3 regions of the Kribbella sp. NBC_01505 genome follow, and region 3 is predicted to be linked to each of the others. Evidence: riboswitches for the same ligand, from Rfam matches in the RefSeq annotation. Region 3 holds a riboswitch; each other region holds the start of a gene.
The links. Region 3 has a riboswitch for ZMP and ZTP ahead of OG474_RS37725 (glycine hydroxymethyltransferase). Riboswitches for the same ligand answer to the same signal wherever they lie in the genome.
Positions count from the first base shown of each region.

Region 1: it holds a riboswitch for ZMP and ZTP, as region 3 does, so the genes downstream of both, OG474_RS02965 (5-aminoimidazole-4-carboxamide ribonucleotide transformylase) here and OG474_RS37725 (glycine hydroxymethyltransferase) in region 3, are expected to answer to the same signal.
Region 2: it holds a riboswitch for ZMP and ZTP, as region 3 does, so the genes downstream of both, OG474_RS40550 (bifunctional 5,10-methylenetetrahydrofolate dehydrogenase/5,10-methenyltetrahydrofolate cyclohydrolase) here and OG474_RS37725 (glycine hydroxymethyltransferase) in region 3, are expected to answer to the same signal.

Region 1 covers NZ_CP109425.1:670,063-677,841, reverse strand. Annotated here, with positions in the region: gene OG474_RS02965 (5-aminoimidazole-4-carboxamide ribonucleotide transformylase) at 933-1,844, opposite strand; ZMP/ZTP riboswitch at 1,860-1,932, opposite strand; gene OG474_RS02960 (hypothetical protein) at 2,001-2,987, shown strand; gene OG474_RS02955 (class I SAM-dependent methyltransferase) at 2,984-3,697, opposite strand; gene ilvD (dihydroxy-acid dehydratase) at 3,752-5,419, shown strand; gene OG474_RS02945 (hypothetical protein) at 5,423-5,794, opposite strand; gene OG474_RS02940 (acetolactate synthase large subunit) at 6,162-7,779, shown strand, end outside.
Region 2 covers NZ_CP109425.1:8,626,333-8,634,111, reverse strand. Annotated here, with positions in the region: gene dop (depupylase/deamidase Dop) at 1-665, shown strand, start outside; gene OG474_RS40570 (ubiquitin-like protein Pup) at 734-943, shown strand; gene prcB (proteasome subunit beta) at 952-1,794, shown strand; gene prcA (proteasome subunit alpha) at 1,826-2,710, shown strand; gene OG474_RS40555 (NUDIX hydrolase) at 2,707-3,321, shown strand; ZMP/ZTP riboswitch at 3,766-3,871, shown strand; gene OG474_RS40550 (bifunctional 5,10-methylenetetrahydrofolate dehydrogenase/5,10-methenyltetrahydrofolate cyclohydrolase) at 3,895-4,767, shown strand; gene aroH (chorismate mutase) at 4,809-5,177, shown strand; gene OG474_RS40540 (prephenate dehydrogenase) at 5,174-6,238, shown strand; gene OG474_RS40535 (alpha/beta fold hydrolase) at 6,235-7,110, opposite strand; gene OG474_RS40530 (tartrate dehydrogenase) at 7,107-7,779, opposite strand, start outside.
Region 3 covers NZ_CP109425.1:8,027,626-8,035,404, reverse strand. Annotated here, with positions in the region: gene OG474_RS37735 (acyl-CoA dehydrogenase family protein) at 1-726, shown strand, start outside; gene OG474_RS37730 (zinc metalloprotease) at 753-1,754, shown strand; ZMP/ZTP riboswitch at 1,778-1,859, shown strand; gene OG474_RS37725 (glycine hydroxymethyltransferase) at 1,889-3,340, shown strand; gene OG474_RS37720 (GbsR/MarR family transcriptional regulator) at 3,434-3,898, shown strand; gene OG474_RS37715 (amidase) at 3,895-5,052, opposite strand; gene OG474_RS37710 (ACT domain-containing protein) at 5,194-5,556, opposite strand; gene OG474_RS37705 (glycoside hydrolase family 9 protein) at 5,574-7,418, opposite strand; gene OG474_RS37700 (winged helix-turn-helix domain-containing protein) at 7,496-7,779, opposite strand, start outside.

The sequences.
Region 1 (7,779 bases), 2.6 Mb from region 3:
AATCCGCCGCCCTGGTCGGTGTACTCCGTGCACGAAGCGCGACTTTGGGTACCCACCGACCATCCGAGCTGCCCGAAAACGGTTGGTGGATACCCAAAGATCCGCTCGATGCACAAAGAGCAGCCGGCCCACTCCGAACACGGCCGCCCACCCTTGGGCACGAACCGCGTCTTTGGGCACGAGCGGCGTCTTTGGGTACCTACCGACCATTCGGAGTGCCTGGAAACGGTTGGTGGGTTCACAAAGTTGGGGATCGTGCACAAAGAGCCGCCGGCCCACTCCGAACACGGCCGCCCACCCTTGGGCACGAACCGCGTCTTTGGGCACGAGCGGCGTCTTTGGGCGCCCACCAACCATTCGGAGTGCCTGGAAACGGTTGGTGGGTTCACAAAGTTGGGGGTCGTGCACAAAGAGCCGCCGGCCCACTCCGAACACGGCCGCCCACCCTTGGGCACGAACCGCGTCTTTGGGCACGAGCGGCGTCTTTGGGTACCTACCGACCATTCGGAGTGCCTGGAAACGGTTGGTGGGTTCACAAAGTTGGGGATCGTGCACAAAGAGCCGCCGGCCCACTCCGAACACGGCCGCCCACCCTTGGGCACGAACCGCGTCTTTGGGCACGAGCGGCGTCTTTGGGCGCCCACCAACCATTCGGAGTGCCTGGAAACGGTTGGTGGGTTCACAAAGTTGGGGGTCGTGCACAAAGAGCAGCCGGCCCACTCCGAACACGGCCGCCCACCCTTGGGCACGAACCGCGTCTTTGGGCACGAGCGACGTCTTTGGGAACCCACCAACCATTCGGAGCGCCCGGAAACGGTTGGTGGGTTCACAAAGTCGAGCCCCGTGCACAAAGAGCAGCCGGCCCACCTTTGGGCGGGAGGCGGGAGGCGGGATGCGGACGGGGGACGGGGGACGGGGATGCGCCGGGGGACTCAGTGGCGGAAGAGGCGGAGGTTGGTGGGGGACCAGGTGATGTTGTGGGTGGTGCAGGCGGCGGCTACTTCGGGGGAGCGGATGGAGCCGGCTGGTTCGGCGATGTGGGTTACGCCGTAGGTGGCGGCTGCTTCGATGTTGTCGGCGAAGGGGAGGGCGCCGTCGGAGACCATGGCGACGCCGGTGAGCGGGGCAGCGGAGTGGCGGGACCACCAGAGGGCGGCCTTTGCTCCGGCCAGGTGGGTGCAGTCGACTCGGGATTGCTGGCCGGCGCCGATGCCGATGGCCATGCCGTCTTTGAGGAGGGCGACGGTGTTGGACTGGGTGTAGCGGACGACGATCAGGCCGAGCAGGAGGTCACGAGCCGCGTCCTCAGGAACCGAAGGTGCCAGGAGGTCGCGAGTCAGCGGCACGTCGTCGCGGCTCTGCGTCAACCGAACGCCGTACAGCTCACGCACCTCCTCGCAGGGCGGTTCGAACAGCGGATCCGCCTCCAGCACCAGGTACGTGCCACGCTTCTTGGCCGCCAACACCTCCACCACACCCGGCGCGTACCCAGGCGCGATGATCCCATCACTGACCACGCGCCGCAGCACGTCGGCGAGCTCAAGATCCACCGGCTCCGAGACCGCCACGAAATCGCCGTACGACGACTTGGGGTCAGCGTCCCGGGCGCGTCGGTAGGCGTCCGCGACCGACGTACCGAGTGCGGCACCAGCTGGGGAGACATGCTTGTACGACGCCGCCGCCGGCTGCCCGAAGGTCGCACCGGCCTCCCGCACGAGCTGCCAACCGGTCAGCGCGTCCAGCACATTGATGTACGACGGTTCGCCCGCGACGACCGTGAACGGTGCCCGCGGTCCGACGACCGTCAGCGCCGCCGTCTGATGTGGATTCATCCCATAACGCATGAGCAGACCTCCGCAAGGAGGCGCCCAGGCGGACGACGCCAGATAGGGTCCGCTCCCCGGTGGTGATCCACCCTCGCCAGTCGCGGTAGGGCAGAGCCTATTGCAGGAACGTGCAATTCGGGTCCAGAGAGGTCCGAGGAGTCTTACCATCCGCGAATGGGGTTCTTCTCGCGAAAGGAGGCGTCGGAAGTCGATGTGTCCGGGTTCAGGCTGGATCAGGCCTGGCTGGACGACGACCTCGACGCCGCGTACTCGGCGGTCCGCCAAGGCGACCTGTCGACCGGGCTGGCGTTGCTGAAGGTGACACCGGCCAACACGAACCTGCGGTCGATCCGGGCGACCGGGTTGGCCAAGGCCGCGGTCGGGCGGAGCGAGCAGCTGGAGATGCGGCTGGAGGCCTACCCCAAGGACCCCGATCTGCTGTTGTGGTTCGGTCAGACGCTGGTGCTCGAGGCGTGGGGCGTGCGGACCGGGCAGTGGGCGAAGGATGTGTCAGCGCAGCGGTTCGCGATGTTCCACGACATTCTGCGGACGGCGGCCGAGGTGCTGCAGGGCGCGATCGTCTCGGCGGCGGACGACTCGGTGCCGTGGGAGGTGCTGCAGTGGGCCGCGCTGGGATTGCAGGCGGAGCTGGAGGACAAGGCCGAGATCTTCCATGCCGCACTGGTCCGCCACCCGGGCAGCTACGCGGCGCACACCGGTCGCGTTCAGGTGCTGGCGAACAAGTGGTCCGGGCTCGGAGTCGAGCAGTTGATCGACTTCGGTGACGGTGTCGTTTCGAGGGCCCGATCGGGCAGCGTTCTGTGCAGCATCGCGGCCAACGTGTTCAACGAGGTCTGGCTGGAGATCGCCTCCGACAAGGACCTGCCGCGGGACGACCGGATGAAGCGCTACGCGAGCAGAGTCACGGCCCGCCGTACCGACTTGCTCACCGCCCGCGCCAAGTGGAACGACGCCCGTACGCCGGACCCCGCGGACGTCGCGGCCAACGGGGCGATGGCGTTCGCGCTCAAGTGGGCGAACGCGAAACCCGAGGCGATGGAGCATGCGTGCCGCACCGAGGGCCGGATCGAGAGCGTGCCGTGGGGCTATGTCGGCGGCGTGGCCGGCTTCGGTGAGGCACTCAAGCGACAGATGGACTAGACCTTCTCGGCGCGGAAGACCATCAGCCGGGACTCCGGCACGAACTCCTCGCCGTGCCAGCCGGCGGTCACCTGCACGGTGAACCCGGCCGCCTCCAGGGCCGCGGTGATCTCGGTCGCCGAACGGAAGTAGAGCTCGTTGCGGTAGACGTCGTCGCGACCGTCGTCGTACAGGTTGTGGGCGTCGAAGACGACGCGGCCGTCGCTGACCTCGATCAGGTCGAGCCACTCGGTGAGGTGCCCGACGGGCGTGTCACGATCCCCGTACGTCGCCTCGCGCGTCCACGACTCCCAGGCCCGCGCCGCGGGGTTGCGCGACTCGAAGGCCAGTACGCCGCCGGTGCGGAGCGCGGCTGCCAACGCGGTCAATGTCGCGGGCAGGTCGGCGATGTACATGACCGCGTTTCCGGTGGACAGCGCGAAATCGACGTCGCCGGTCGGCGCGATCGCGCCGGCGTCACCGGAGATCCAGGTGACCGAGCTCGGCGTACGGCGGGCGTAGTTGAGCATCGTCGGACTGGGATCGATGCCGATCACCTCCCGGCCGGGCGTCGCCAGCGCGCGGGTCAGCAGCCCGGTGCCGCACCCGAGATCGAGGACCTTTCGGGCATCGAGGGAGTCGGCGAGAGCGCGGAAGTACGCGTGATCGTCGCCGGGAGCATTGTCGAGGTCGTACAGCTCGACCAGGTTCTCGTCACCAAAAGGATCCACCTCGCGAACGCTAGAGAGCCTGGAACGCCGAAGCAAAGTGTTTAGAGTGACCCCATGGTCGATGTGAAGCCCCGCAGCCGCACTGTCACCGACGGTCTCGAAGCCACCGCGAGCCGAGGGATGCTCAGAGCGGTCGGCATGGGCGATGACGACTGGGTGAAGCCGCAGATCGGGGTGGCCTCGAGCTGGAACGAGATCACCCCCTGCAACCTCTCGCTGGACCGGCTCGCGAAGGCGGTCAAGGAGGGCGTGCACGCGGCCGGTGGGTATCCGCTGGAGTTCGGCACGATCAGCGTCTCCGACGGCATCTCGATGGGTCACGTCGGGATGCACTACTCGCTGGTCAGCCGCGAGATCATCGCCGACTCGGTCGAGACCGTGATGGAGGCCGAGCGCCTCGACGGCTCGGTTCTGCTGGCCGGTTGCGACAAGTCCCTGCCCGGCATGCTGATGGCGGCCGCGCGGCTCGATCTGGCGAGTGTGTTCCTGTATGCCGGTTCGATCATGCCTGGGCGGTTGGGCGACAAGGACGTCACGATCATCGATGCCTTCGAGGCGGTCGGTGCCTGCGTTCGCGGCCTGATCACCCGCGAGGAGGTCGACGCCGTCGAGCGCGCGATCTGCCCGGGTGAAGGTGCTTGCGGCGGTATGTACACGGCCAACACGATGGCCGCGTCCGCCGAGGCGCTCGGGATGTCGCTGCCCGGGTCGGCGGCGCCGCCCGCGGTGGATCGGCGTCGCGACGGGTATGCGCGGAAGTCCGGTGAGGCCGTGGTCGGCCTGCTGCAGAAGGGGATCACCGCGCGACAGATCCTCACCAAGGAGGCGTTCGAGAACGCGATCGCCGTGGTGATGGCGCTGGGTGGTTCGACGAACGCCGTGCTGCACCTGCTCGCGATCGCTCGTGAGGCCGAGGTCGACCTGACGCTGGACGACTTCAACCGGGTCGGCGACAAGGTCCCGCACCTCGGGGATCTGAAGCCGTTCGGCCAGTACGTGATGACGGACGTGGACCGGGTCGGCGGTATCCCGGTGATCATGCGCGCGCTGCTGGACGCCGGTCTGCTGCACGGCGACTGCCTGACGGTGACCGGCAAGACGATGGCCGAGAACCTGGCCGACATCGCCCCGCCGGATGTCGACGGCACGATCATCCGCGCGCTGGACAAGCCGATCCACCACACCGGCGGCATCACCATCCTGCACGGCACGCTCGCTCCGGAAGGCGCGGTGGTGAAGAGCGCGGGGTTCGACTCCGACGTCTTCGAAGGTACGGCGCGCGTGTTCGACGGCGAGCGCGCAGCGATGGATGCCGTGGCGGAGTTGAATCCGGGCGATGTCGTCGTGATCCGCTACGAAGGTCCCAAGGGTGGCCCGGGGATGCGCGAGATGCTCGCGGTCACCGGGGCGATCAAGGGCGCCGGCCTCGGCAAGGACGTGCTGCTGCTCACCGACGGCCGCTTCTCCGGCGGTACGACGGGGCTCTGCGTCGGCCATGTCGCACCGGAAGCCGTGGACGGCGGGCCGATCGCGTTCGTCCGCGACGGTGATCGAATCACCTTGGACGTGGCGAACCGCACGCTGGAGCTCCACGTCGACGCGGACGAACTGACCCGCCGTACGGAAGGCTGGACGCCCAAGCAGCCCGCGATCACCAAGGGCGTCCTCGGCAAATACGTCCGCCTCGTCGGCTCAGCCTCCCAAGGCGCAACCTGCGGCTGACCGTCAGCAGGGTTGCACGAAGTAGACCGGCGTCATGTCCTCGTAGCCCTGCGCGTTCGGCGGGAACCACCTCCAGACCGTTTTCCGGTCCTGCATGAGCACCGCGGCCCAGACATTGCCGGTCTGGTGGTTCCAGCCGTACCCGGGGCCGACCCAGCCGCTGACCGGGTAGATGCCACAGCGGTAGTAGTCGTAGGTCCGGCCGTTGATGTTGACGCAGAAGTGGCCGGACTCGCAGTTGATGGCCTTGCCCGGAACGTTGGTCCGGACGACGAAGCCGGGATCGACCTGCTGGGCGGCGGCCGTCGTGCAGGCCAGCAGTGACCCGGTGACGAGAGTTACAGCGGCGAGTGCGATGGAGCGAAGAACAGGCATCGAATGGTCCCTTCGGGGCGGGGCTGTTCCGCTCAGAATCGCCGGTGCCGCTGACATTTCGATGACATCCGCCACTGAGACGCTCGTCCCAACAGGTGAGACGCAGGATGCCCGAACTTGACCTGGACCTTGTCGGCGGGCGAATAATGCCTACATGCGATCGATTCTCCTCGTACTTGTGCGGCGCGCCGACTGACGCGACCTCTGAGTCGAGCGCGCCCCTTCAGCCAACCGGCGGAAGGGGTTTTTTGTTGCCAGGGCGACTATCTGAGACCCAGTAGCGTCAGGGGAACGAACACCAGCGAGGATGGATCGATCGCGTAACAGCCAAGCAAGGCACCGTGATCAGGATTAAGGGAAGGCACTCATGAGCGAGCAGCTGACCGGGGCACAGGCTCTGATCCGCGCACTGGAACATGCCGGAGTGGACACCGTCTTCGGCATCCCGGGCGGCGCGATCCTCCCGGCGTACGACCCGATGCTCGACTCGACCCAGATCCGCCACATCCTGGTACGCCACGAGCAGGGCGCCGGTCACGCCGCCCAGGGGTACGCCTCGGCGTCCGGCAAGGTCGGAGTCTGTATGGCGACCTCCGGCCCGGGCGCGACCAACCTGGTCACGCCGATCGCGGACGCCTACATGGACTCGGTCCCGCTGGTCGCGATCACCGGTCAGGTGGCCAGTGCCGCGATCGGGACGGACGCCTTCCAGGAGGCCGACATCCGCGGCATCACGATGCCGATCACCAAGCACAACTTCCTGGTCAACGACCCGAACGACATCGCAACCACGATCGCCGAGGCGTTCCACATCGCCTCCACCGGCCGGCCCGGTCCGGTCCTGGTGGACGTGACCAAGGACGCGATGCAGGCCAAGGTCGACTTCCAGTGGCCGACCGAGCTCTCGCTGCCGGGGTACCGTCCGGTCACCCGCCCGCACCCCAAGCAGGTGCGCGAGGCGGCCCGCCTGATCACGGCGGCCGAGAAGCCGGTCCTGTACGTCGGTGGTGGCGTGATCCGCGCGCAGGCCGAGGTGGAGCTGAAGGAGCTCGCCGAGCTGCTCGGCATCCCGGTCGTGACCACGCTGATGGCCCGCGGCGCGCTGCCCGACACCCACGCGCTGCACTTCGGGATGCCCGGCATGCACGGCTCGGTCTCCGCGGTCGGCGCCCTGCAGCGTTCGGACCTGCTGATCACGCTCGGCGCGCGCTTCGACGACCGGGTGACCGGCAAGCTGGACTCGTTCGCCCCCGAGGCGAAGGTCATCCACGCCGACATCGACCCGGCCGAGATCGGCAAGAACCGCGCCGCCGACGTACCGATCGTGGGTGACTGCAAGGAGGTCATCACCGACCTGATCGCAGCCCTGCGCACCGAGATCGCGAGCAGCGGCCGGACCCCGTCGTACGACACCTGGCGGACTCAGCTGGAGACAGTTCGGAAGAACTACCCGCTCGGGTACGACGAGCCCGAGGACGGCAGCCTGTCCCCGCAGTACGTGATCCAGCGGATCGGCCAGATCGCCGGCCCGGACACGATCTACACCGCGGGTGTCGGTCAGCACCAGATGTGGTCCGCGCACTACCTGCCGTTCGAGAAGCCGCGGCACTGGCTGAACTCCGGCGGCCTCGGCACCATGGGCTACTCGGTGCCGGCCGCGATGGGCGCCAAGGTGGCCCGGCCGGACAAGACGGTCTGGGCGATCGACGGCGACGGCTGTTTCCAGATGACCAACCAGGAGCTCGTCACCTGTGCGCTGGAGGGCATCCCGATCAAGGTTGCCGTGATCAACAACCAGTCGCTGGGCATGGTCCGGCAATGGCAGACGCTGTTCTACGACAAGCGGTACTCGAGCACCGACCTGCACTCGAACCGCATTCCGGACTTCGCCAAGCTGGCCGAGGCGATGGGCGGCGTCGGGCTGCGCTGCGCCGACAAGGCCTCGGTGGACGCGACGATCGACAAGGCGATGTCGGTGACCGACC
Region 2 (7,779 bases), 600 kb from region 3:
CGCTGCACGAGATCAGCCACGACCCCACCTGCACGCATCTGATGACGCTCAAGGACGGTCGCAAGCTGACCGCCGTCCAGCTGCAGACTGAGTACTTGGAGCAGGCCCGCAAGTATGTCGAGGACAAGTACGGCGACGACGCGGACCGCCAGACCAAGGACGTGCTGCACCGCTGGGAGTCGGTGCTCGACCAGCTCGCCACCGACCCGATGAAGCTGGCCGACCAGCTCGACTGGGTGGCGAAGTACAAACTCCTGCAGTCCTACCGCGACCGCGACGGCCTGGAGTGGGACGACTCGAAGCTGCATCTGGTCGACCTGCAGTACGCCGACCTGCGCCCGGACAAGGGTCTCTACTACAAACTCGTGAACTCCGGCCGGATGCAGCGCATCGTGTCCGACGAGGAGATCCGGATGGCGGTCTCGCACCCGCCGACCGACACCCGCGCCTACTTCCGCGGCCGCTGCATGCAGCAGTACGCGGGCCAGGTCGCGGCCGCCTCCTGGGACTCGGTGATCTTCGATCTGCCGGGCAAGGAGTCGCTGCAACGGATCCCGACCCTGGACCCGCTACGCGGCACGAAGGCCCATGTCGGTGCCCTTCTGGACCAGTGCGACACCGCGAGTGACCTGGTTCGCACCATCACTGGGGGTGCCGCCGGGTAGGGTCGCTCCTAGAAGCACGGAGAAGCGGTTGGGCGTCTTCTCCACTGCGGTTCTAGGAGGTGTGTGCGATGGCGAAGGACGGCGGGCAGCAGCACAAGCAGCCGAAGCGTTCGACGACCGAGGAAGAGGTCGAGCAGGCGAAGACGTCGGAAGACGTGGCCGAGCGCAAGGAACGGCTCGACGACGACGTCGACTCGATCCTCGACGAGATCGACGAGGTGCTCGAGGAGAACGCCGAGGAGTTCGTCCGCGGGTTCGTGCAAAAGGGTGGGGAGTGAACCGCTCGATGACATTTGACGCCTCCGGCCGGTTGCCGGAAGCCTTCCTGACCCCAGGTGGCACGTCGTTCATGGACTTCCTGGCCGGGCACGCGCCCGACCTGTTGCCCGGACGGCGCAGCCTGGGGCAGGCCGACTTCTCCGACCAGGTCCCGCACGGTACGACGATCGTCGCGGCCACCTTCGCGGGTGGCGTGCTGATGGCCGGCGACCGGCGGGCCACGATGGGCAACATCATCGCGTCGCGGGACATCCAGAAGGTGTTCCCCGCCGACGAGTACTCGGCGGTCGCGTTCGCCGGATCGGCCGGTTTCGGGATCGAGATGGTCCGGCTGTTCCAGGTCGAGCTCGAGCACTACGAGAAGCTCGAGGGCACCACGCTCAGCCTGGACGGCAAGTCCAACCGGCTGAGCGCGCTGATCCGGGGCAACCTGGCGATGGCGATGCAGGGGCTGGCCGTGGTGCCGCTGTTCGCGGGCTACGACCACGACCTCAAGGGCGGGCGGATCTTCTCCTACGACGCCACCGGCGGCCGTTACGAGGAGACCCACTTCCACAGTGTCGGTTCGGGCTCGCTGTTCGCCCGGGGCGCGCTGAAGAAGCTCTACCGCGAGGACCTGTCCGCGACCGAGTGCGCGACGGTGGCGATCCAGTCGCTGATCGACGCCGCCGACGACGACTCAGCCACCGGTGGTCCGGACATGCTGCGGCGGATCTTCCCGGTGATCGGGGTGGTCACCGCCGACGGCTACCAGCGGCTGCCCGAGGACGAGGTCGCCACGCTGGTCGACGCGGCCTGGGCGCAGCGCCACGAGCGCCCCGACGGCCCCGCCACGGCGTCCCTGACCTGATCCCATCGACTGATAGAGGACGACACCTTCGATGAGCACGCCGTTCTACGTATCCCCAGAACAGCTGATGCGCGACCGGGCGGACTTCGCCCGGAAGGGCATCGCCAAGGGCCGCAGCGCGATCGCGCTGCAGTATGCCGACGGCATCCTGTTCGTCGCCGAGAACCGCTCGCCCGCGTTGCACAAGGTCGCCGAGATCTACGACCGGATGGCGTTCGCGGCGGTCGGCCGCTACAACGAGTTCGAGAACCTGCGGATCGCCGGCGTCCGGCTGGCGGACATGCGGGGCTACTCCTACGACCGGCGCGACGTCACCGGCCGGGCGCTGGCCAACGCGTACGCGCAGACCCTCGGCGCGATCTTCTCCTCCGGTGGCGAGAAGCCGCTCGAGGTCGAGATCCTGGTCGCCGAGATCGGCGCGACCACGGCCGACGACCAGATCTACCGGCTCACGTACGACGGCTCGATCGCCGACGTCCGGGGGTACGCGGTGATGGGCGGCCAGGCCGAGCAGGTCGCGGAGTATGTCGGCGAGCACTACCGCGAGGGCATCTCGCTGGCCGGCGCGCTGCGACTGGCCGTCGACGCGCTCGGGCACGACAGCAGTGAGCCACGCGAGCTGACCTCCGACCAGCTCGAGGTCGCCGTACTGGACCGGACCCGCACCCAGGTCCGGAAGTTCAAGCGGATCTCCGAGGAGACGCTGGCCCGGATCCTGTCCGAGTCCCAGCCGTCGGCCGACATCGAGGAGGCCACCGCCGCGGAGGCCGCCGAGCACGCCGACGCCACCACGGCGGAGACCACGGCCACGTCGGCCACCTCGCCTACGTCGGCCTCTTCGGTCACGGAGTCGGCTTCCGATGACGACGCACCGATCGCGCCGCCGGAGGATCCCGACGACACCCGTCCGCTGTGACGGACCGATCGCTGGACTCAGCCGCCACGTCCGACGTGGCGGCTGAGTCGTCTCGGGCCCCCGACCCGGAGCCCTGGGAGCTGCTGGGGGAGAAGGTCGCCTACCAGCGGTTCCTGACGGTGAAGGTCCGCCGCTACCGGATGCCGAACGGTCACGAGGTCGACTGGGACGTCACCGGCCCGGAGTCCGCGGGAGCCGTCGCGGCCGGTGTCACCGTGCTGCCGCTCACGCCGGAGGGCCGGATCGTGACGATCCGGATGTTCCGTCCCGGGCCCGACAGCGTGGTCACCAACCTGCCCGGCGGCCTGATCGAGCCCGGCGAGGATCCCGCGGTTGGCGGGGCCCGCGAGCTCGAAGAAGAGACCGGTTACACCTGCGAGAGCATCGAGGTCGTCGGCTGGCTCTGGGCCGGCACCTCCTCGACCTTCCGCAAATACGTGGCCATCGCCCGCGGCTGCCGCCCCAACGGCACCCAGAACCTCGACGAAGCCGAAGACTGCGTCCCCGTCGAGCTCACCGTCGCCGCCTTCCGCGCCGAACTCCGCACCCCCGGCGCCACCACCGGCACCGACACCGCCTACCAAGCCCTGGACCACGCCAACCTCCTCTAACAGACCACCCACGCGGCCGGTGCACCCCGCCGCCTTGAGCACCCACCAACCGTTTTCGCCGGGTCCAAGTGGTCGATGGGTGCCCAAAGCCACGCGCAGTCGTCCGCCTTGAGCACGCCTCAACCATTTGCGCGCCTCCTGGACGGTTGATCGGTGCTCAAGGCCCGCGATCTCCCACCCACCCCCCACCCCGCCGTACCGCATCACCCCCGCCCCGCCGTGCCGCATCACCCCGCCCCCGCCGCGCCGTACCGCATCACCCCGGCCCAGCCCGCGATCCGCGCAAAGGTGGGTCGGCTGCTCTTTGGGCACGAAGTGCATCTTTGGGTATCCACCAACCGTTCTGCGGGCCCGCGGATGGTTGGTCGGTGCACAAAGATGGCGTCGGTGCACAAGGGTGGGTGGGCTGCTCTTTGGGCGGGGTGGGCGGCGGTGGGTAGGGTTGGGGTGGGTCGTGACTGGCGTTGGGGTGGGGTACCACCGGGGAGCGGCCTGCCGGATCAGCCGGCTCGAGAGCGAGAACGCTCTGCCGCGCGCCTGGGCATAGGACTTGATGCCTGGAGGAGTGCGTGCATGACTGCTGAATTGATGGTTGGGACCGAGCTCGCGGCCGAGATGGTGGCGCGGGCGGGGGTTCGGGCGGAGAAGTTGCGGGAGAGCGTCGGCGTGCAGCCGTGCCTCGCGACGGTGCTGGTGGGTGACGATCCGGCGTCCGCGACGTACGTGCGGATGAAGCAGAACCGCAGCAAGAAGGCCGGGATCGGTTCGCGCAGCGTTGTGCTGCCGGCCGCGACTACCACCGACGAGCTGGTCGCTGCGCTGACCGAGCTGTCGAACGATCCCGAGGTGCACGGCATTCTGCTGCAGCACCCGGTGCCGAGCCACATCGACGAGCGGGCGGCGTTCGAGGCGATCGACCCGCGCAAGGACGTCGACGGTGTGACCATGCACGGGTTCGCGGCGATGGCGTTCGGCGAGCCCGGGTTCCGGTCGTGTACGCCGGGCGGGATCATGCGGCTGCTCGAGGCGTACGACGTACCGATCTCCGGGGCGCACGCGGTGGTGATCGGCCGCAGCCCGATCCTCGGCAAGCCGGCCGGGATGTTGCTGCTGGCATCGGATGCGACCGTGACCTACACGCATTCGCGGACCGTCGGGCTGCCGGATATCGTCCGTACGGCGGACATCGTGGTCGCCGCGGTCGGCAAGGCGAACTTCGTCCGGGGCGACTGGCTGAAGCCGGGCGCGGTCGTGGTCGATGCCGGGTACAACGAAGGCAATGTCGGCGACGTGCACTTCGGCGAGGCGTCCGAGGTGGCGCGCCTGATCACGCCGGTTCCGGGCGGGGTCGGGCCGATGACCATCGCGCTGCTCCTGGAGCAGACCGTCGACGCGGCGGAGGCCCAATCCGAGACGGCTGTCCAGCCTGTGGTTGGTCTGGCCTAGGCTGTATTCGTTGCGAAGGTGATTTGACGAGGAGGCGTGACGTGGCGGTGCGGGCGATCCGGGGAGCCACCCAGCTGGACGCGGACGAGCGCGGGCATCTGCTCGAGCGGTCGGCCGAGCTGGTGAAGGCTGTTCTGGAGGCGAACGATCTGGACAGCGCTGATCTGATCAGCATCCTGTTCACCGTCACGCCGGACCTGCACGCGGAGTTCCCCGCCGTGGCCGGCCGGCAGATCGGGCTGACCGACGTACCGCTGATGTGCATGCAGGAGATCGACGTACCGCACGCGCTGCCGCGGGTGGTGCGGATGATGGTGCACACCGAGACCGAGCGCTCCCGCGACAAGATCCAGCACGTCTACCTGCACGGCGCGTCCGCGCTCCGTCCCGATCTGACAGGCGCCCAGTGACCGAATTGCGTGGCCCGGTCCGCGTTGTCGGCGCCGGCCTGATCGGTACGTCGATCGGCCTCGCGCTGGCGCGGTTGGGTGTCGTCGTGGAGCTGGTCGACGCGAACCCGGACAACGCGCTGATGGCCGAGCGGATCGGTGCCGGGTCGCGGCTGGTCCAGATCGAGCCGCAGCTGGTCGTGGTCGCCGTACCGCCGGATCATGTCGGAGCGGTGATCGCCGAGCAGCTCGCGCAGACCGACGCGATCGTCACGGACGCGGCGAGCGTGAAGTCGAAGCCGTTGACGGATGCGCGGTTGCTGTCCGCGGACCTGACCCGGTACGTCGGCGGTCACCCGATGGCAGGCTCGGAGCGCAACGGGCCGTTGGCCGCGCGCGCCGATCTGTTCGACGGCGCGACCTGGGCGATCACGCCGCATGAGACCAGCTCGCCCGAGGCCGTCGAGCTCGTCCGCTGCCTCGCCGAGGCGTGTGGTGCGCGAACGGTCGAGCTGTCGGTCGAGGACCACGACCTGGCCGTTGCCCGGGTCTCGCATCTGCCGCAGCTGATGTCGTCGCTCGCGGCCGGCACGCTGGTCGACGCGCCGAACTCCCACCTGCAACTGTCCGGCCAGGGCGTTCGCGATGTAACCCGGATCGCCGCCGGTGACCCCGGCCTGTGGACCCAGATCGTCTCGGCGAACTCGGTCGCCCTCACCGGCCTGCTCGAGCAGATCCGCGACGAACTCGACCGCGTCCTCGTTGCCCTAGGCAAGGAAGAGGCCGGCGAGGAACTCACCTCGATGCTCGCCCGCGGCGTCTCCGGCGCCATCCGCGTCCCCGGCAAGCACGGCTCCCCGCACATGGACCTGGTCAGCGTCCTGGTCACCATCCCCGACCGCCCGGGCCAGCTGGCCCGCCTCTTCAACGACGCGGCCGCGTCCGGTGCCAACGTCGAAGACCTCCGCATCGACCACAGCCCCGGCCGTCCCGTCGGTGAGGTCGAGCTCCTCGTCAAACCAGGCTCCGACGACCAGCTGGTCGACACCCTCACTGAGCGAGGCTGGGTAGTCCACCGCTAGGCGAAGAAGTCCCGCAGCGCTTCGACCACTAGCTCCGGTTGTTCTTCGGGGAGGTAGTGGTCGCAGGGGAGGGCGTGGCCGCGGACGTCGGCGGCGTACTCGTTCCAGACTTTCAGTACGTCGTAATGCGTGCCGACGAAGCCGCGTTGGCCCCAGAGCGCGAGCAGAGGCATCTCCAACCGGTGGCCGGTGTCTGTGTTGTCGTGGGTGAGGTCGATGCCGGCGGCGGCGCGGTAGTCGGAGCAGGAGGCGGCGATGGCGGCTGGGTCGGAGAAGCAACGGATGTAGTCGGCCAGCGCGGCGGGGTCGAAGGGGGAGCCGCCGGCGTGGCGGGCGTTCAGCCGGGCGGTGATCCAGAATTCGGGGTCGCCGCCGATCAGGCGCTCGGGAATACCGTTGCCCGCGGCCAGGAAGAACCAGTGGTAATAGCCGAGGCCGAAGGCGAGGTCGGCGTTCTCGAAGGTGTGCCGGGTCGGCACGATGTCGAGCACAGCCAGTGCGGAGACCGCCTCGGGCGCGTCGAGGGCGAGGCGGTGGGCGACCCGGCCGCCGCGGTCGTGACCGGCCACGGCGAACCGCTCGAAGCCGAGCGCCTTCATCACGAGCAGTTGGTCGTGGGCCATCGCCCGCTTGGAGTACTCGCGGTCCCCGGAAGTCGGCGCGGGTTTCGCACTATCGCCGTACCCACGGAGGTCCGTCAGTACGACGGTGTGGTCGGCCGCGAGTTGCGGCGCGACGTGATGCCAGATCAGGTGGGTCTGCGGGTAGCCGTGCAGCAGCAGGAGCGGCGGTCCGGAACCCGCGACCGCGCAGTTGATCTCGATGCCGTCGGCATCGATCTTCTGGTAGCTGAAGGGCAGCGGGATCGTCATGTGAACTCCAGGAGGGCGCGGGTGAACTCCACGGTGGTCGCGGTTCCGCCGAGGTCCGGCGTCCGGATCGGGGTCCTGGCCAGTACGTCGGCCATCGCGGACCTGATCTGGTCGGCGGCCTCGGGGTGTTCCAGGTGATCGAGCAGCATCGCGGCCGTCCAGATGGCACCGAGCGGATTCGCGATCCCGCGCCCCGCGATATCCGGCGCCGAACCGTGCACCGGCTCGAACATCGACGGAAACTCGCGCGACGGGTCGAGGTTCGCGGCCGGCGCGATCCCGATGCTCCCGGCAACGGCCGCGGTCAGGTCGCTGAGGATGTCGCCGAACAGATTCGACCCGACGATGACGTCGAACCGGCCCGGGTCCAGCACGACCTTCGCGCAGAGCGCGTCGATGTGCTCCGAGTTCCAGGCGACCGATGGATGCCGGCCCGCGGTCTCCGCGACGACCTCGTCCCAGAACGGCATCGTGTGGATGATCCCGTTCGACTTGGTCGCCGACGTCACGTGCCGGCGGCGGCCGGCGGCCAGGGTGAACGCGTACTCCGCGATCCGGGTGATCCCGGTCCGGGTGAAGACCGACTCCTGTACGGCGAGCTCCTCGGGGAACCCGCGATTCAGCCGGCCGCCGATCTCGCCGTACTCGCCCTCGTTGTTCTCCCGGACG
Region 3 (7,779 bases):
CTGGGCTCCGCCTCCCTCCAGCGAAAAGCCCTGGTCGAAGCCGTCTGGCACACCAAACACCGCTCAGCCTTCGGCGGCCTGCTCGCCGACAAGCCCGCCATGCAGAACGTCCTGGCCGACCTCGCAATCGAGAGCGAAGCAGCAACCGCTCTCGCGATGCGGCTGGCCGCCGCCGTGGATGCCTCAGCCTCCGGCGACGACCCGGCCGGAGCCTTCCGGCGGATTGCGTTGCCGTTGGCAAAGTTCTGGGTCTGCAAGCGGACTTCGTTCATGGTGGCGGAGGCGCTGGAGTGTTTGGGCGGGAACGGGTTCGTGGAGGAGTCGGGGTTGCCGCTGCTCTTCCGGGAGTCGCCGCTGAACTCGATCTGGGAAGGCTCCGGGAACGTGAACGCACTCGACGTACTACGCGCCTTGCGGCGACCGGAGTCTCTGGATGCCTGGCTGCTGGAGGTTGGCGCGGCACAGGGTGCGGACCATCGGTTGGATGCGGCAGTGCACGACGTACTGCAGGCTCTGTCAGACATCGACGGCGCTGAGGCCGGGGCTCGGCGGCTGGCGGCGCGGATGGCGTTGTGCCTGCAGGCGTCGCTGCTAGTGCGCCACTCGACGCCTGCGGTGGCGGACGCGTTCGTGGCGTCGCGCCTGGCCGGGGACTGGGGTGGAGTGTTCGGGACCCTGCCGCGTACGACGCCGTTCCAGGAGATCGTCGAGCGCACGATCGACTGACCCACAGCCGACCTATCGTCGACCTCATGCTCAAAGCCCGTCAGTTCGTGTTCGCGGCCGCACTGGTCGGCTCGGCGCTCGTAGCCCCCGTGGCCAGTGCAACCACTCCGGTGGACTGCCTCACGCCGCAGCAAGCTCACACCGACCGACCGCGCGACCTGATCGGCGGGCAGCGGGCCGCTCAGGACGACGTCCTCCCCGACGGCAGCCGCGCGCCGCAGATCCTCCGCGACGCGTACGCGTCCGGCGCACTCCCCCGGCGCCTGCTGACCAAGGACCCGGACGGCACCGTGCACGCCAAGGTCGGCAAAGGTCAGGCGCGGATCCAGGTCTACGTGCACGTGGTCCACGACGGCGCGACCGGCAAGGTTTCACCCACCGACGTCGTCAAGCAGCTCCAGGCGCTGAACCGCAACTTCGCGGCCACGTCCGCGAACATGTTCGCCTTCACACTCGTCGGCTTGGACTACACCGACAACAAGACCTGGCACACCGTTCACACCTCCGACGAAGGTCCGACCCTGCCGGACGAGGCGGCGATGAAGACCGCACTCCACAAGGGCGGGCCGGGCGATCTCAACCTCTACCTGAACGAGCCGCAGTACCAGGACCCGAACGACGGATCGCTCAGCGGGCTGATCGGCATCGCCACGTTCCCGTGGACGCGCGCCGACGACCCGGTCCGGGACGGCGTGATGATCAAATACACGACGTTGCCCGGCGGCGCGAGCACGCACTTCAACGAAGGCAAGCAGGCCCTGCACGAGACCGGGCACTGGCTCGGGCTCTATCACGTCTTCCAGAACGGCTGCACCACCCAAGGTGACTACGTGGCAGACACCCCGGCCGAGGCGAGCCCGACCGACGGCTGCCCGACCGGCAAGCTGGCCTGCGACGGTTCGAGCCTCGCGCCGGTGCACAACTTCATGGACTACAGCGACGACGCCTGTCTGTCCGAGTTCACCCCGCAGCAGGCGCAACGTGCCGCCGACAACTGGCTGGCCTACCGGTACGCCCGCAGGTCCTGAGTACGGCGCACGCACGATAGGGTGACCAGGGTCGCGACTGGCGCGCTGAGGTGGAGAACCACCGGGGAGCGAAAACCGTCGGCACCGTGCGCCTGGGTGCCTTCGACCCACTGCAAACCGCAGGAGAGACATCGATGACTCATCAACCCTTCGACGCTGCCGCAGCGTCGGCCGCGTACAACAACGCCCTGCAGGTGATCGCCGCCGTCGAGCCGACGATCGCCGGAGCGATCAAGGCCGAGCTGGAAGACCAGCGCTCCTCGCTGAAGCTGATCGCGAGTGAGAACTACGCCTCCCCGGCCACCTTGCTGACGATGGGCAACTGGCTGTCCGACAAGTACGCCGAGGGCACCGTCGGGCACCGCTTCTACGCCGGCTGCCAGAACGTGGACACCGTCGAGACGGCCGCGGCCGAGCACGCCAAGGCGCTGTTCAACGCCCCGCACGCCTACGTCCAGCCGCACTCCGGCATCGACGCCAACCTGGTCGCCTTCTGGGCGATCCTGGCCCAGCGGATCGAGTCCCCGACCCTGGCCGAGGCCGGGGCCAAGCACGTCAACGACCTGTCCGACGAGGACTGGAGCAAGCTCCGCAAGGCGCTCGGCGACCAGCGGATGCTCGGCATGTCACTGGACGCCGGCGGTCACCTGACGCACGGCTTCCGCCCGAACATCTCCGGCAAGATGTTCAACCAGCACTCCTACGGCACCAACCCCGAGACCGGCCTGCTGGACTACGACGAGGTCGCCCGCAAGGCCCGTGAGTTCAAGCCGCTGATCCTGATCGCGGGTTACTCGGCGTACCCACGCAAGGTCGACTTCGCGAAGATGCGCGAGATCGCCGACGAGGTCGGCGCCACCCTGATGGTCGACATGGCGCACTTCGCCGGTCTGGTCGCGGGCAAGGTCTTCACCGGCGACTTCGACCCGGTGCCGCACGCGCACGTCACCACGACCACCACGCACAAGTCGCTGCGCGGCCCGCGCGGCGGCATGGTGCTGTGCCAGCCGGAGTACGCCGAGTCCGTCGACCGCGGTTGCCCGATGGTCCTGGGCGGTCCGCTCAGCCAGACGATGGCCGCCAAGGCGGTCGCGCTGGCAGAGGCCCGGCAGCCGTCCTTCCAGACCTACGCGCAGGCCGTCGCCGACAACGCGGTCACCCTCGCCGAGGGTCTGATGAAGCGTGGCGTCAAGCTCGTCACGGACGGTACGGAGAACCACCTGGTCCTGCTGGACGTCTCGGCGTACGGGATCACCGGCCGGCAGGCCGAGTCGGCGCTGCTCGACGCTGGCATCGTCACCAACCGCAACGCGGTCCCCCGCGACCCGAACGGCGCCTGGTACACCTCGGGCGTCCGGATCGGTACGCCGGCCCTGACCACCCGCGGCTTCGGCGCCGACGAGTTCGACAAGGTGGCCGAGCTGATCGTCGACGTGCTGTCCTCGGTGACGCCGACCACGACCGCCGCCGGTGCGCCGTCGAAGGCCAAGTACGTGCTGGCCGACGGGGTTGCCGACAAGACCCGCGCGGCCTCCGCCGAGATCCTCGACAAGCACCCGCTCTACCCGGGCCTCGTGCTCAGCTGATCATCCCGGCCGGCGCCGTTCCCACCGCGGAACGGCGCCGGCTTCTTGCTTTCGGCAACAATCAGAATCTTCTAATTAATGTAAGGTTCAATCATGACGCCCACCCCGGAAGAGATCAGTCAGTACGTCGAACGCTTCGCCGGTGTGATGGCGAACAGCGGCGTACCGACGATGTCGGCGCGGGTGATGGGCCGGATGCTGGTCAGCCCCGACGGGACGATGACCGCGGCCGAGCTGGCCGACACCCTGAAGATCAGCCAGCCTGCGGTCTCGGGCGCGGTCCGGCAGCTGATCCAGATGTCGTTCATCTCGCGGGAGCGGATGCCTGGTTCGCGCAAGGATCACTACCGGATCCGCGAGGACGTGTTCGCCGCGATCCTCGAACGCCGCAACCAGGCGCTGACCGAATGGGCCGCCAGCAGCAGCTACGGGGCCAACCTCTTCGGCGCGGATACGACCGTCGGCCGTCGGCTCGCCGAGGCCGCGGACTTTTTTACCTTCGTGCATGCCGATCTCGTGCAGACCATGAAGGACTGGCACAACAAGCACCCGCGCTAGGGTCTGGGCAGCTCGACCATCAGCTGCTTCGCGACGGCCAGGGCGGTCGCGTCATCGCCGTGCGGGGTGACCACTTGCAGGCCCACCGGCAGGCCGTCGAGCAGCCCGGCCGGCACGCTGACGGCGGGGTGACCGGTGACGTTGAACGCCCAGCAGGGGTCGCCGACGATGATGTTCTCGTTGTACTGGTCGTAGCCGTGGGCAACAGTTAGCGTGGTCGGGGTGACGAGCGCGTCGACCACGTCGAACAGATCGGCGAGCGCGGTGTTGTTGCGGTCCCGCACCTCGCGAGCTCTGATTGAAGCCGTCGCCTCGGTGCCGCAGCCGGCGTCCAGGTCGGACAGGACCTGCCATGCGTCGTCGGTGGGCAACAGGTCGAGCGGTACGTCGATCACCTCGACGACTGTCAGCCGGTCGCGCACGATCGCGTCCACGCCGGCGTCTACGGCGTACTGACTGAGCGTGGACAGGTAGGCGACCTTCCACGGCTTGTCGGCGAGCACCGGCACCGGCCAGAACGGTAGTGCTGTGGGATCGAGTCGGTGCGGTCCGCTCACCACACTCGTTGCCAGCATGACGTCGTCGAGGTTCGCGCCGATCACTCCGGCGGTGGTGAGCCCGCCCAACGCGCGGCCCACCGCGCGCGGCACCCGGCCGAGCGTGCCCTTGAACCCCACCAACCCGCAGAACGATGCGGGGATCCGCAGCGACCCACCACTGTCACCACCTGTTGTGAGCGGTACGACGCCGGCCGCAACCGCCGCCGCTCCCCCAGCCGTCGACCCACCTGGCGAACGGGTGACGTCCCACGGATTGCGGGTGTAGTCGCTCCCGTTCCACCCATACGTCTGCGAACCGGGCCCCGGTCGCGCGCGCGTCGCCGTACCGATCGGAATCGCCCCCGCCGCCAGCAACCGCTCGATGATCGGCGACCCCGGTGGCGTGCGCGCCTTCACCAAGAACGGCACCCCCGCCAGCACCCCGTCCGGATCCACCTCCCGAGCCAGCCGAAGCGCTCGGTCACCATCCAGCTCATCCACGAAATGCAACACCGGATCCAACCGCCGAGCCGCCCCCAACGCCTCCCCCACCACCTCAGCAGCCGTCAACCGCCCAGCCCGAACCCCCGCCGCAATCTCCCCCGCACTCAGCACGCCCCAACCCTATCCACCTCCAAACCCCGCCCTTGCGGCAACAGCGTCGCGAAGGATACGTAGTAGTCGGCCGGCGCAGTCGACCGACCGCCTGAACCAGCCCGGCAGGTGGTCAACCGCAGCACCACCTCATGTCGTTGGCTACGCCGTGTCGTCGGTGATGGTGTGGCCGGCGGATTGGAGGGTGGTGATGGCTGTGGGGAGGTCGGCTTCGGTTACTAGGACCAGGTCGGCTTGGTAGGTGGAGGCGGCGCAGACGGAGAGGCCGGCGGCTGCGAGCGGGTGGACTATCGAGGCGAGCATGCCGGGTTGGTCCAGGGCGTGGGGTTCTTGGTTGTAGAAGGCTCGCCAGGGTTCGGTCGAGTCGCCCTCGGCGATGAGAGTGGTGCCTTCGGGAGTGTGGGAGAGCGCCCACCAGTCGCCGGACGGCACGGCGGGGATGCCGTCGGCGACGTGGGTGATGGTGAAGCGCGGTTGGAGGAGGGTGAGGGTTTGCGCTGGCATGGAGCCAGTCTGGTGGGTCAGCGGGTGAGGGCGTAGACGGCGATCGCGGCGAAGTCGTCGGCGGGTTCGGACGCCTGCCAGGATCGGACGTCGTCGACGTAGCGCGAGCCGCGGCCGGTGAACTCGGCGTACTGGTCGACGCCGTTCGCCGGGCAAGCCTTCATACCGTCGACGTGGTCGCCGAGTCCTTCGTCGAAGAGGCCGGCCGAGTTCGGGCCGTTGACGACCGCGCCGACGACCTGGCGACCGAGGATGTTGCCGATCTGGTGATGCGGGCAGCGCCCAGCGTTGGAGCCGACACCGACCATGAACGAGACACCCCAGGCGTTGGCCCCGAACGCCCAGTCCAGCTGCTGCGCACCGAAGGTGTCGTACGCCCGGTCCCCGGTGACCTGCCGGTAGAGACGCGCCGTCGCAGCCAGTCCGAAGGTGTGCGGTACGGCGTCAAAGTTGTTGTACTGCGCCCCCGCCCGGAACGGATCCGAAGCCGCCCGCTTGGTCCCGATCGCAAGCTGCGCCCGCAGATCACCAGTGAGCTTGGCAACCAACGCCCGGTCCGATCGCGACGCCCGGATCAGATCCGCATGCGCCAGCGCCGAGACGTCGTACAGGTTCAGCGTGTCGCCGCCGGCCTCGTGCTGGAGATACTGACCAGCCCAGTACGACGCCTGTCGCACCCAACCGGATGCCCGCCGATCGCCAAGCCGCTGCGCCGCCAACGCGAGCTCAACAGCACCCAGCTCCATGTCGTCGCGCCAAGCCGACTCCGGATAGAAGGCGAACGGCAGCGACGTCGTCAGCTGGCCAACCCCAGTGGTCTTCGCCTGCGCGAAGATCTGCGCCGCGGTCTCCAGGTGCTTGCGAGCCAGCTTGCGATCCGTCCGCGCCTCGACCTGCGCCGCCAGCGCAAACGCCGCCGCGGTCCGACCGGCCAGGTTCGGGCTGATCGGCTTCCCAGGCGCCGCCGCCCGGAACACCGGACGGTTGCGCAGATGACGTTCGGCAGGTGCAGTCAGCTGGTCGTCCGCCTCGGGCAGCCGCCAGATGTCGTGGTCGCCGATGAACGTGCCCTCGGCGTTCCCGGTCCCGACGCCGACCTGGATGTAGAGCGTCTTCGACTTCTCGTCCCACATCTTGTCCAGCCACTTCAGGCCGTGCCGAGCTTCGTTCGTCACTTGACGATCCGGCCGCCGGGCGTCCCGGGCCGATGCCCACAGCAACGATTCCGAGTAGGCCGCGATGTGCGTGAACTTCAGGTAGTCGCCGGCGTCGTACCAGCCGCCCTCGACATCCACCGGACCACCGACCCGCTGCAGCTCCCCCACCGTCTGATCCGTGTCCGGATCCACGAACGTCGGCGTCTCGTAGACCTGCGCGGCCCGATCCGTCAGGTGCGCAGGCTTACGCCCGAGCGACCCCGGTACGACGTTCGCGCCGTCCCGCTGCTCGGTGAAGAACGTGACCGCCTTGTCCTTCGCCGAGGTGGCCAACGCATCCCCGTCGGCCCGGACCACGAACGCAGGCGACGAGGCAACCCCGGACACCTCGACCCGATACGTCCCCGGCACCCGCAGCCGGGACAGGTCCACGGCAGCGACGTGCTTGTACTTCGCGTTCCACTCCCCCAGCCCGGCACCGACCCGCCCGGTCAGAACCCGCCGGCCACGACTGTCGGTGACCTGGAACGACTTCCCGGTCACCGACCCTTGGCTCAGCACGTACGCCGATTTGCCGTCGAAGGCGCCGTACCCGAGCTGGTTGACCCGGACCGCACCTCCCGTGGCCGCCTCGACCGGACCGACCAGTCCCAGCACCAGTCCTGCCGCCACCACCACAGACCCCACCCGGCGTATCGCCTTCACCGCAGCCTCCCGTCGCCCATCACAAAACAGAGAACAGTTAGGAAAGTTTCCTGTTCATTCGACGAAAAGTACAGGGGTCAGGGCTGGGACGGCACTCCTTGAGCGAAGACATAGACCGGCTCCGCCTCCGGCTCGGTCGACGGATGGTCGACGTAGTCCTCCAGCACGTCCTGGATCCGCCCGCGCAGCTCGACCAACCGCTCCGGCGTGAGCTTCAGCCAGACATCGATCGACAACTCGGCCTCACCCCACGCCGCGCCGTACTCCGGACGCTTGGCGACCCAGTCGCGGATCTTGCCGGCGCGGTACGTGACGTTGCTCTCCTCGGCGACCCCGCCGATCAGCTCGGCGCCGGGCTCAC